One region of the Oxobacter pfennigii genome, then DNA from elsewhere that is predicted to be linked to it. Evidence: a T-box and tRNA genes for the amino acid it is inferred to sense, from the RefSeq annotation. Region 1 holds a T-box; the other regions hold tRNA genes.
The links. The T-box of region 1 lies ahead of serS (serine--tRNA ligase). A T-box ahead of a tRNA ligase gene usually reads a tRNA of that ligase, here a tRNA-Ser.
Positions count from the first base shown of each region.

Region 1 (4,350 bases):
AGACAATGGCCAGCAGCAGAGCTACAAAGAAAGACAAAGTCATGCTCGAAGCCTCGAATATGCCGGCGACGACAAGCGGTATGACGCATAAAATGCAAAGAACAACGCCAATGGCCATGTTCCGAACATATGTTGTCTCAAATGCCGCCCGCTTTTCCTTTACAATGCCCAATAAACCATATTCAAGCTCAAAATTACTATTTTGCAGGTATTCAAAGCGTTTCATTTTTGCACTGCTGATAATAAATATGGCAACGGCTCCTGAGACCATCAATAATAACGTTACAATGCCAATACCGGATGCGGCTCTTTCGGTTACGGCAACACCCACCTCCGATACTGTGGACAGCAAAATCAACAAAACCGGGGAAAGAATACATAACATAACGCCCAATGCAACCTGCCTTCCATGGATAGCCTTATTCCTTAAAAAATCGTTCATTTCCTGTAATGAAACGCGTATATAATTTTCTGTCTCATCTGTATCGGAATACACAGTCGTTTCAAGATCATCTTTTAACAGGTAGTCCGTCGTTACACCGAAAAGCTTCGCCAGTTCCAGTATGCGATTGATATCCGGTATTGCGGCGGCGCTTTCCCATTTAGATATAGACTGTCTTGATACGTTCATTTTTTCTGCCAGTTCTTCCTGAGACCATCCGTTGTTTTTACGCAACGATAAAATTTTGTCTGCCAAAATCATTTTGAATTCCTCCTATTCATCAAATAGCATTTTGACGATATCGCAAGGAAATCATAACAAAGCTTCCGGTTGCATACTATCAACATGACTTGAAAATTCCGCAACCATTAGTTGCACTTTCGTTAAGCGCCTGTATCCCTGCAGGATATAATGCTTTTGTATTTAAGATAACATGCCTGCCAATATAAAGAAAAACACAGCTTCCCTTAGCGGAAAGCCATGTCTTTTCTGGCGGAGAAGGCGAGATTCGAACTCGCGCTAGAGTTGCCCCTACTAACGGTTTAGCAAACCGTCCCCTTCAGCCTACTTGGGTACTTCTCCATTGGCTTAAGTTTACAAAAAATTATTAATGGCGGAGAGGGTGGGATTCGAACCCACGGTAGGGTCACCCCTACGCCGGTTTTCAAGACCGGTGCCTTAAACCAACTCGACCACCTCTCCAACGGCACATTTTATATTATAACAATCAAAATTTACTGTGTCAACACAAAACATGCCATAAAGCTACTGGTTTTATTTCACTATTTTTTCAACGCCGCCCATGTAATTCTTAAGGGCTTCGGGGATTTTTACGCTGCCGTCGGCTTCCTGGAAGTTTTCTAAGATGGCGGCTACGGTTCTTCCTACTGCCACACCGGAACCGTTTAGTGTATGAATGAACTGAGGCTTATCCTTTGGTGATGGTTTGTATTTTATATTAGCCCTTCTTGCCTGGAAATCCTCGAAATTGCTGCAGGATGATATTTCAACATATCTTCCGTAGCTGGGCATCCATACCTCAAGGTCATACTTCATGGCTGCGGTAAAGCCTAAATCACCGCTGCATATTTTAACCACCCTGTAAGGTATGCCAAGAAGCTGCAGTACTTCTTCCGCATCGCGGGTTAATTTTTCAAGCTCTTCATAGGAATCCTCCGGCTTGGCAAATTTAACAAGCTCTACCTTGTTAAACTGATGCTGTCTTATAAGGCCCCTTGTGTCCCTTCCGGCAGAACCGGCTTCCGCCCTGAAACAGGCAGTGTAGGCAACGTGTTTTATGGTCAGTTTATCGGCATCCAGAACATCGTCCCTGTACATGTTGGTTACCGGCACTTCTGCTGTAGGAATTAAAAAGTAATCTGTATTGGTAACTTTGAAGGCATCCTCTTCAAATTTAGGGAGCTGGCCGGTTCCTACCATGCTCCTTCTGTGCACCATAAAAGGCGGGAATATTTCTTCATATCCATGCTTTGTAGTATGCAAATCCAGCATGAAATTTATACATGCTCTCTCCAGACGCGCTCCTAATCCTTTGTAGAAGGTAAATCTTGAGCCTGTAACCTTTCCTGCCATTTCAAAATCAAGTATGTTAAGCCCGGTTCCTATTTCCCAATGGGCCTTTGCTTCAAAGCCAAAGTCTCTGGGTGTGCCCCATTTTCTTATTTCAACGTTGTCATCATCCGTATCTCCCTGAGGAACCGTTGGGTTTGGTATGTTTGGAATGGTAAGCATTATAGTTTCAATTTCTGTATCTATGCCTGATATCTGGTCATCAAATTCCTTGATTTTTTCGCCCAAGGCTTTTGATTCAGCCAGTAAGTCATCGGCATTCTGCTGCTGCTTCTTTAATTTTGCTACCTCCTGGGTTATGGCGTTTCTCTTGTTTTTAAGTGCTTCAACTTCAGTAAGGATTTTTCTCCTGCTTTCGTCCAGTTCCACAACTCTATCTATAAGGGATAAGTCGAAGGACTCCCCCCTTATTTTCATTAATTCCTTTACTTCACTGGGATTGCTTCTTATCCTCTTTAAATCCAGCATTTACATTACCTCCTGATAATAATATGAATAAAATATATTATAATTATCCTAAAATAAAAAAGCCCTTCATCCCCTTATCAAGGGACGAAAGGCTAATATTTCCGTGTTGCCACCCTAATTGATAAGCTATTAATAATATTTACACTATTGATAGCCATCCTCTTTATGTGCTGTAACGTGCACTGACGATATTGCTTAATTGGTCGCAATCCCTCCGGGATGGATTCACTATGCTATATAACCGGCTTTCACCGCCCGCCGGCTCTCTTTATATAAATACATAACTACTATTTCCCGTCATAGGTTTATATATTTTTAATATATTGGAATTAATTATTTCATGAAACCTGCTTGCAGCTTTCATGTCAAATGATTTCAAATGGCTTTGCCATTTTGAAATTATTATATCATAATTTCAAGAAAATTCAACAATATTTTACCTGTTTGATATCTTTCCTATATTTTGTTATTTTTATTCTCCCAGCTTCATATTATTTTACTATACTTCACTGAATAAATAAAATGAGTTTTGACAATTATTTAAGTAGGAATTATTTGGGAGGAGAAATTATGAATAATATTGATTTTGCGGGTCAGTTAGCCGACCTTAAAGATACCGACTATAAAAACACTCTTGCAATTGTTAGCATTATTGAGTTACTTATTGAAAAAAAAGTTATCACAAGGATGGATCTTACTAAAAAGGCGCAGTTTTTGGACAGCCTAACGGAAGAGCAGCTTAAAATTCTTAAAGCCCAGGACATATAAGAACCCATATCCAGATTAGCAATCAAAGATTGCTGGCGGGTTCCGAGAACCTATGTTTGTGCAAATAATAAGTCAAAAGAAGCAGACTTTCTGCTTCTTTTAGTTTTTTCCGGATAATCTGTTTTTTAAAAAGGTTGCTGCCTCATTGCCGCATATATCAGTGGCTATGGTTATAAAATCATCAGTATTGGCATTTTTAAATTTATAAGTTTCAAAATAGCTTTTCAATATTTCCAAAAACATTTCATTCCCAACTTTGTTCCTGAATTCATCCAGTATGTAAGCCCCTTGTATATATACTACGATGTTGTATTCGCTTCCTGTTTTAAATTTATCCATGGAATCCATGGGAACCCTGTTAAACCTGGCCATTCCCACCCGGGTATTTATTTTCTCTTTGAAAGCAGCTTCCCCGTAGTATTTTTCAAAATACATAGCCTCGGAATATGTAGCAAGAGCTTCGTCCAGCCAAGGATCCACATATTCGTTATTCCCCACTATTACATACCACCATTGATGTGCTATTTCGTGGGCTACTGCAGCTTCCAGATTTTTTTCCTCAAGATATTTATAATACTGTTCCCCTACCGCCGTTAAAAGAGGGTATTCCATGGCTCCGCCGTAAAGGGGAGTTTCTACAATATCAAAGCTTTTATAGGGATATTCTCCAAAGCTCTCAGAGAAGAAATCCATGGCTTTTGATGCATAATCAAGAACTTTAATCCCTCTTTCCCTGTCTTCATTTAAAAAGAAGGATCTTATTTCTATGCCATTATGCTCAAGTTCTGCCATTTGAAATTTGCTGCTACTTACCCAGGTAAAATCCCGTACATTCTTTGCCTCTATTGATATGATCTTTCTGTTATTATCAAGAGCTTTTTCTTTTTTTATATCGCCTGTGGACGCAACAAGCTCATTCTCAGGCAGGTCTATATCCACATAATAATCCGAAACCTCGCTGAAATTTGCCTCTCCCATTTTGCAGCTGGGTTCTGTGTGCCATCCTTCATTATCATATACACATAATACGGGATACCAGTTTTCAAAAGAAGCGATCCCGTTATAGGCTCCAAAATCCGTCC
Region 1 covers NZ_LKET01000045.1:16,582-20,931, reverse strand. Annotated here, with positions in the region: gene OXPF_RS16945 (helix-turn-helix domain-containing protein) at 1-703, opposite strand, end outside; tRNA gene OXPF_RS16940 (tRNA-Ser) at 933-1,024, opposite strand; tRNA gene OXPF_RS16935 (tRNA-Ser) at 1,054-1,144, opposite strand; gene serS (serine--tRNA ligase) at 1,217-2,500, opposite strand; T-box leader at 2,578-2,810, opposite strand; gene OXPF_RS16925 (hypothetical protein) at 3,071-3,268, shown strand; gene OXPF_RS16920 (M1 family metallopeptidase) at 3,368-4,350, opposite strand, start outside.

Region 2 (4,350 bases), on a different contig from region 1:
CAGAGTGATTGCTCCCGTAACTGTCCTGTATACGCCGTATATAAGCACGATGCCCGTCTGAGACATAATAACAAAATCAGACATTGCTAAGTAAACTGCCAGAAGCATGGATAATTTAAAGGATTTATCCCTGTATTCCCTGTTCTTTTCATCGTATTTATCAACCTCATATTTCTGCCTTCCGAAAGCCTTTACAACCCGGACCGCCGTTAAATTTTCCTGAAGAGTCGTCGACAGCCTTCCTTCGGCTTCGTCGGCATCCTGAAAGAGGCGGCTTACCTTATTGAAAAACACAACGGCAAATATGAATATGAAAGGCATGGTAGCCGTAGATACAAGAGTCATATTAATGTTTAAAGATATCATAACCGTAAGCGCCGAGGCTATCATAAATATAATGTTTCCCATCTCTACCATCTGAACTGCAAGAAACCTTCTTATAGTCTCGATGTCTGAGGTACAGCGCTGTATCAAATCCCCCGTCTCCGCCTTTACGTGATAATCGTAAGGAAGGCTTTGTATATGGGAGTACACAACATCCCTCATATTTCTTGCAGCGGCTTCCGAGGCTTCAGCAGACAACTTTCCTTTTAAATAAAGAAAAATACCGTTCAATGCCGTAACAGCCACAAGAATAAGTGCAGGCACCCATAAATTATTCATGAGCACTTCCCTGCCCCCCAATTTATTTATAAACCACATTAAAAATTCCGGAACTTCCTCAGGCTTATTCTGTATTATGTAGTCAATTGCCACCTTCACGATCAAAGGCGTAGCAAGAGACAATACTGCAGAAATACCCATGCTTAATATGGCTCCAAAGTATTGGAGCCTGTTCCCCCTCATAATCGCCCACATGAGCCGTAATTTTGCTGCCAAAAATATCACTTCCCCATTATTCATTGCTTTTGCCCGACAAAAAAACCATAGAAAAAGTCACATACCCATGGCTATTCTACGGCAATTTGAAATTTCATATACACATCTATGTAAATATAAAAAGCCACAGGTACGCACTCCCTGTGGCTCTGTTTTACTTTTAGGCAATAAAAAACAAAATAATTAAAAGCCAGATACCGGTCGTGCGATGAAATTTTCTAATTTAACTATTACGCTGTCCTCTCTGAATTTCATGTTTACGACCCCCTCTCAATTAATCTGCTACCTTTTTAGTATAATACTTAAATTTGGAAAAGGCAACGGATTTTATACAAGTTTTGTCTTTTTCAGCGGGGCGGCAGCAGGAAAGCCTAAAATCGCACCCAATACTATTTGCACAGTTTTCATACATTTTTTATAAGGCCTTAAAATTTACAGATATTATAGCGGCTTTTTTTAAATATGCAATATTTATTTTAGATTGTGGGTAAAATTCTAACATTTACACCTTTTAAAATTATCAAAATAGTTATATAATAAATATCTAGCTTAATGACAAATTACTATGGAGGGTTACTCAAGTGGCTCAAGAGGACGGTTTGCTAAACCGTTAGCAGTCGTAAGGCTGGCGCAGGTTCAAATCCTGTACCCTCCGCCATTAGTATGAAAGAGACTTAAGTAATACAGACAATCGCTATGGCAACATAGAGGAAAGTCCACACTGCCGCAGGCTGAGATGCCTGCGCCAATAGGATTGAGCCTCTCGCAAGGGAGGGCGGGGCAACCCGACGGCGGAGAAAATGCACTCACTGAGGCATGAGTATCCTGAAAGTGCAACAGAGACGAGCTTTTCCGGCGACGGAGAAGGTGGAACGTTTGTAAACCCCTCAATGCAGAAACCCAAATTAAGGTAGGGGAACCCCCTCAAGGGAATAAAACTAGCGGGGGACCAGAAATGGTAGACAGATGATTGTCCGCGACAGAAAGTGGCTTACCGTATTGCTTAATATCTTTATATGCACTAAAATTAAGTGCGCCAAAATAAAAAATCGCCGGGTAACCCGGCGATTTTTTATTTTGGCGCTATCTGCTGTTATGATTTTTGCGCTGCTCTTTGCTTTAATTCCTCCTGTATTTCAGCCATCTTGTTTTTATCCAGGCTGTAAATAGTCATAAATATAATGGCAATAACAGCAATTACACTTGGAACTGCCGATATCAAAACCCTTAATCCCTGCACTACTTCAGGCGTAACCTCATTTGCCTTAAATCCTATGGTTGCCAGGCCGAAAGCTGCCACCGAGCCGCCTATTGCCACGCCGGCCTTTATTGGTATGAGCAGTAAGGACATATTGAGGGCTTTTACGCTTTTTCCTGTCTTCCATTCACTATAATCGGCAGTATCTGAGTAAAATGCGGCGGACGGGGCATTGGATATAGCCATGCCGAACTGTGCCAATCCTACAAGCGCGATAAATACCGCCGCATTGCTGCCGGCAAATAAATAAACAGAAATCATCCCTATGGCCCAGACTACTATTCCCATTCTGTATACAGTTCTTTTATCATATTTATTGGTTAAAAACCTTGACGTTGTGGCTCCCACAAGCATACAGCCTGCTGTAATAGGCGCATACACCGCAAAGAGCAGTAGATTTCCTACGACATATTTAAAATAATACATACCCAAACCCATGAGGACGTTTGTTGCGGTCAATCTGAAAATATCCGCAATCACTAATAAAAGCAGCGGTTTGTTTGTGGCTACGGCTATAACCATATCTTTTAGCGTGGCAGGCTTTCTTCCCGGCATGGGTTTATCATAATCCTTTGCAAGATAGGCAATGTAATATAATCCGGATATGATTACCGCTCCGAATACCAGCACGGTTAAAAAATATCCCTTAGTCTGATCACCGCCGCCCAGGAATAAGACCAGCGGCAATACTATAGCACCCCTTACCAGCTGTCCTATGGCGGCACCCTGGCCTCTGCTTGCGGAAAGGGCTGCTCTTTCGGTCTGGTCCGAGGTAAATACCGGAAGCATTGTAAGGCGGGAAGTGGTTGTAAAGTTGACAAAAACATAGCCCATTATATATGCAATTGTGAGATAGGCAGCCTTTACAGGCAGGCTTACATTAAAATCGGTAAACATGAGCAGGTTAAAAATTATAATTAAGGGCGGGGCTACAAAAAGCCATGAGCGGTATTTACCCCATGGCATATTGCTTTTTTCAACCAGCGCTCCTATAAGAGGTACGTCAACTGTGTCAACAACTCTTCCGATAAGCAGGATTGTTGCCGCGACAGCCGGCAATACCATTGCAACATCGGTCAAAAAGAAAGGAAAATACTGAGTTCCCATTGTTGTCGCAAAACCCATGGCAAATTCCTGATATCCGTATGCGATATAAACTCTTTTTGGCAGCTTAGACATTCTTAAACCTCCTATATATATTTAAGAACAAAGATTGATTATAAAGTTAAACATCATATCTTCATATTTTTGAATTTTAGGTCCTATTATATTTAAGGGCCTTCCATCAAGCTCCGGATGGCTTTCTCTATATTTTTCCCATACTGTAAAGTACTTTGAATTTATGCTTTTATCTATTTCATTGATTATCTCGCTGCGCCTTTTTAGCTTTAAAGCTTCATGGGGGTCCTTGTTATCGCCTTTATAATAGTCATCATATCTTCCGTTTATATATACATACTCAAGTACGGCTTTTAAGTTTTCGGATATGCTGCCGTGCATATCCATGGCGCCCTTGTCAAAGCCGAACATATAATTTCCGCCGGGTGCAAGTATATCAATCAATTCCTTGGCTTTGTCTATGCATTGTTCTTTCGTGGCCGAGTGAAGCATTACAAGAGGATAAAAACCGCTTAATATATGCTTTTTGCCCAGCTTCTCCTTAACGATTTTGGGATCACCGTATTCAAAACGGAGGATGGTATGGGGAGGCAGCTCATAGAAATAATCCAGAAACCTCATAAAGTCATGCTCTACAAAGAGGTTTACATTTATGCCCATTTCGGTTATTGCTTCCACCTGTTTTTTCAATGTGGGCCAATAGAACTTTTCAAAATCCTTTTCTCTCATAAAGGGGCCCATATGGAGGGGTATGCCTACCTGGCCGAAGGTTGAAGGGCCCAATGGCTTTCCTTTTTTAATAAGGATGGGTGTTATAGCTTCACATGCTTCTATAACCTTTTGGGGGATTCTTCTAATATCGGATGAGATTCCTGTAAAGCTTCTGAAAAAGTCGGCCATAAAGTCATAGGGACCCGTTGTTGCACCGCCGGCCATTGATACAAATCCGTATTTGGCATTCAGCCTTGCACTTATGCCTCCGATTACCGCCGCATCATCGCTTTGAACCTTCATTGCTTTGGAGAGCGTCATGGCTTTTGTGTTAGAGTCTGTGTCAAGTCCGGTATATAAGCGCGGTAAAATCTTATCTACAA
Region 2 covers NZ_LKET01000027.1:15,320-19,669, forward strand. Annotated here, with positions in the region: gene OXPF_RS06170 (ABC transporter ATP-binding protein) at 1-879, opposite strand, end outside; tRNA gene OXPF_RS06175 (tRNA-Ser) at 1,447-1,537, shown strand; RNA gene rnpB (RNase P RNA component class B) at 1,559-1,878, shown strand; gene OXPF_RS06180 (MFS transporter) at 1,973-3,316, opposite strand; gene OXPF_RS06185 (uroporphyrinogen decarboxylase family protein) at 3,338-4,350, opposite strand, start outside.
Region 2: it encodes a tRNA-Ser, which carries the amino acid that the T-box ahead of serS (serine--tRNA ligase) is inferred to sense. The anticodon was not compared.

Region 3 (4,350 bases), on a different contig from region 1:
GGATGCGATCAACAGAAGGGTATACAAGTAAATAGCTTCTTTGGCCGATTATATTGTATTAAACCAGTCCATATTAGCGGAGTAAAACATCACAGGTTATAGCGAAGCCCTGTGAATTCACTCTGATGGGGGGGAATTCACGTGAAAAAACTTTTACCGGTTATAATGGCTATTCTGGCTCTTTTATTAGCTGGTGGTTCACATTTTACCTGGGCATAAGTAATATAAAACAATATATTCGGCCATTTTTTTTGGAGGAAATAGAATGAAGGATAAAAAACTAGCTGTATTTTTGATTTTTATATATGTTTTAGCAGCGTCATGTTATTATTTTGCATTTACATCTCACAAGTTTTTTTATACCGGAAGACAGCCTTCCATCACAGAAATAATACTTTTTATCCTTTTATCGGTATTAACTGAATCCGGCATGATATCATTGAAGCATTTAGGTGTTAGTCCCGGATTTGCTATAACTTCAGCAGCCTTTTTGCTTTTCGGTCCATTCTGGACGATGATTATCGTAAGTATAGGAACAGCACTTAGAGTTCAGAAAAGGGACGGGGTATTAGTACATATATTAAATACTCCTGTCTATAAAACCCTTTTTAATTTTTCGGAAATGGCAATTTCTGCATTCTGCGGTTGGCTAATGTATGATACTATAAATACTGGATTGTTCAGTATACAAGCAATGTCGGTTATAAAATACGCCGCTTTTGTTATTGCTTTTCTTGTTGTAAATACTGCCATTATTTCCACACTCATATTTATAATATCAAGAAACAGCTTTATTGAAGTATATGTAAGCAATATTAAATTTGGAATATTGAATATTATAGCAATGGCACCTTTAGGTGCGGTACTGAAATATTTATATGAACAATATAATTTCGTAGGCGCTTTTGTAATAATGGTTTTGGTGATGCTGATGCGTTACATTTATGTGCTTTACATAGAAGCAAAATCCAAGTACATGCAGACTGTACAGGTTTTGATGCATGCGGTCGAAGCCAGGGATAAATATACCGAAGGCCATGCCAGAAGAGTAGCGGATATAGTTGAGATGATTGCAAAAGAGATGAAGTACAGTGAAAGCAGGATAGAACAGCTGATAATAGCATCGTATATTCACGATGTAGGTAAAATAGGCATAGATGACAGCATATTAAATAAACCAGGCAAGCTTACTCCGGATGAATATGATATAATTAAATCCCATCCTGAGATAGGATATAAGATTGTAAAAGATATTAAAGATATCGGTGATATACCCATGCTAGTCAGACATCACCATGAAAGATATGATGGCAAAGGTTATCCATCGGGTAAGAACGGAAGTGAGCTTCCTATAGATGTATTTATAATTCAGCTGGCAGATAGTATAGACGCTATGGAATCTGACAGGCCTTATAGAAAAGGCATGAATCTTGAAGAGATAATTGCTGAGATTGTAAATAATAAAGGGACACAATTTCACCCTGATGTTGTTGATATATATTTTAAAATACTTAAGAAGAAAAATAACATTGCATGAGGTTGAACTATGTTTATAGAAGCCTTGCTGTTGTCTATAATAATTGGATATATCCTTAAAGGGAGCATTAAAAGAGTCAATGTAGAAAATATAAAAGGAAGCTATATTGCTTTTTTATCCTTTGGAATCGAAATTATGATTTTCATACCTGTCAGGAAAGGTATTATAAGTCCGGGCATTATTACACTTTTACTATATATAGTGGAATATATGCTTATATTTATGTTCATTTATATGAATAGGAAAAATAAATGGATCTTGATTATGGGGATTGGTTTTATGCTAAACGCTGTCGCTATATTTGCGAACGGAGGCCTGATGCCGGTAAGTCAGGCTGCAATTGATGCAGCAGGTATAAAGGGCAGTGTCTCCTCCGAGGGACTTTACACACTGGTAAATAAAAGCACAAGACTGTGGTTTTTGGGAGATGTAATTCCTTTTAGAATATTTAGATCTTATGTAGTTAGTATCGGCGATTTAGTATCCGCAATAGGTTTGATGATATTTATGATAAGCGGAATGCGGAAAACCAAGGTGAAAAGTATAATGCTGTAACCTTAATATCATATTGACAGTGGGTTGTTATTTATTTATAATAGGAAAAGTCGAGAGAGTTAAAATCGAATATAAAGCTTTAAAAAGTAGACCTTACTCATGGAGAGATGTCTGAGTGGTTGAAGGAGCACGCCTGGAAAGCGTGTGTAGGGGCAACTCTACCGCGGGTTCGAATCCCGCTCTCTCCGCCATAGTATAAGATCTGCTTTTTTTAGCATAATAACTATGTACGTTCTGGCCGTACTAGCTGGGGAGTTTGCGGTGCCCTGTAACCTGCAACCCGCAATAGCAGGGGTGAAGTCCTAGGCTGAGGTGTAACCTTGTAAGGTCAGGCCTGTGTAAGTGGTGACGACGACTGGGTCCTGCGCAACGGAAACTTGTGAACCCCGCCAGGTCCGGAAGGAAGCAACGGTAAGCAAGCCCTTTCGTGTGCCGCAGGGTAGCCTGGTCCGAGCTAACTATATGGGTAACGCTTGTAAGGTTATTATCGAAGTTAGGTGTGCGGCCTATAATTTTAAACCATAGAATATTCTATGGTTTTTTAATTATTTCAGAGATTATGTTTGAGTTGAGTTTGCAATTATGTATAATATAGATATGGCAAAAAAGAGGTGAATTTATGTCTTACATAGCATTATACAGAGAGTGGCGGCCTAAAACCTTTAAGGAAATCATGGGACAGGATCATATTACAAGAACCCTTAAGAATCAGATACAGCAAGGGCGAATTTCGCATGCATATCTTTTCTGCGGAACCAGAGGTACAGGCAAAACCACCACTTCCAAAGTATTTGCCAAAGCTATAAATTGTCTTGACCCTAAAGATGGGGAGCCTTGCGGTAAATGTGAAATATGCCTTGGAGTTGATGCAGGAAATCTCCTTGATGTAATAGAAATGGATGCAGCTTCAAACAGAAGAGTTGATGATGCAAGGGATCTTGTAGATAATGTTAAGATGCCGCCTTACAAGGCAAAATATAAGGTGTACATCGTGGACGAAGTTCACATGCTTACAACCGAAGCTTTTAATACTCTCTTAAAGACCTTGGAGGAACCCCCTTCATATGCGGTATTCATACTTGCCACCACTTCATTTGAAAAGGTTCCGGCAACTATAGTATCAAGGTGCCAGCGCTTTGATTTCAAAAGGATACGCACAGATGACATCATAACGAGGCTTAGAATTATAGCTGATGACAACAATATAAGCGTTGAAAATAAAACATTGTCGCTTATAGCAAGAAGTTCTGACGGGGCATTGAGAGATTCCCTCAGTATATTTGACCAGTGCATATCCATGTCCGGAAAGGATATAAAATATCAGGATGTAGTATCCATGTTAGGAATATCAACAGACGAGTATCTGATAAAACTTGCTGATTCCATAGCGGCGGAAGATACTGTTTCATGTATATCCCTCATTGATGAATTGATTATAAACGGTAAGGATGTATATCAATTTATTAAGGATTTTATCATGCATTTCAGAAATTTGATGATATGCAAAATAGGAGATAATGCATCGGATATATTAAATGTATCAGATGAGTTTTTTGGAGAATTTAAAATACAGTCAAAAAAGTTTTCAACAGAAAGCCTGCTTAGGAATATAAATATATTATCAGCTGCTGAAGCCGATGCAAAATGGACGGCACAGCCAAGAATAATTCTTGAAATGGCAGTTCTTCGAATGTGCAGGAAAGAATTAGATACTGATGTGGATGCCTTGCTTGAAAGGATAGAAAGACTTGAGAGTGCATTGAAGGGCAATGCCACAATAGCTCAATCACAGGATACAAAGGAAATCAGAAAGATAGAATCTGAAAAAACGGTAATAAAAGAACCTGTTAGGAAAACTGAAGCGGTAAAAGTTGAAACTATAGAAAATTTACCTGCGGTATCTCTGCAGGACATAGAAAAGAAGTGGAAAGATATATTAAGAGCTATTAGCAATGGAGGCCATAAAAGGTTATACGCCTTTATGCTGGAAGGAAAACCTGCCGGTGTAACAAACAATATTCTTACTATATCTTATGAAAAGAACTATGAATTTCATAAAAGGGGTCTGGAAGAATCAGATAATCGGAAAATAGCCGAAGAATATATTGCTAATGCCTGCGGATGTAAGTTGTATATAAAATGCATTATTAACGATGAGATAGCAGCAGACAAACAGGAAGATGATATAGTACAAAAGGCAATAAGCATATTTGGAGAAGATATGGTAGAAGTTGAAGAATAATATAAATTAATGGTAA
Region 3 covers NZ_LKET01000021.1:400,924-405,273, forward strand. Annotated here, with positions in the region: gene OXPF_RS05035 (hypothetical protein) at 1-31, shown strand, start outside; gene OXPF_RS05040 (HD-GYP domain-containing protein) at 266-1,537, shown strand; gene OXPF_RS05045 (DUF5317 domain-containing protein) at 1,547-2,092, shown strand; tRNA gene OXPF_RS05050 (tRNA-Ser) at 2,194-2,283, shown strand; RNA gene ffs (signal recognition particle sRNA large type) at 2,331-2,597, shown strand; gene dnaX (DNA polymerase III subunit gamma/tau) at 2,712-4,334, shown strand.
Region 3: it encodes a tRNA-Ser, which carries the amino acid that the T-box ahead of serS (serine--tRNA ligase) is inferred to sense. The anticodon was not compared.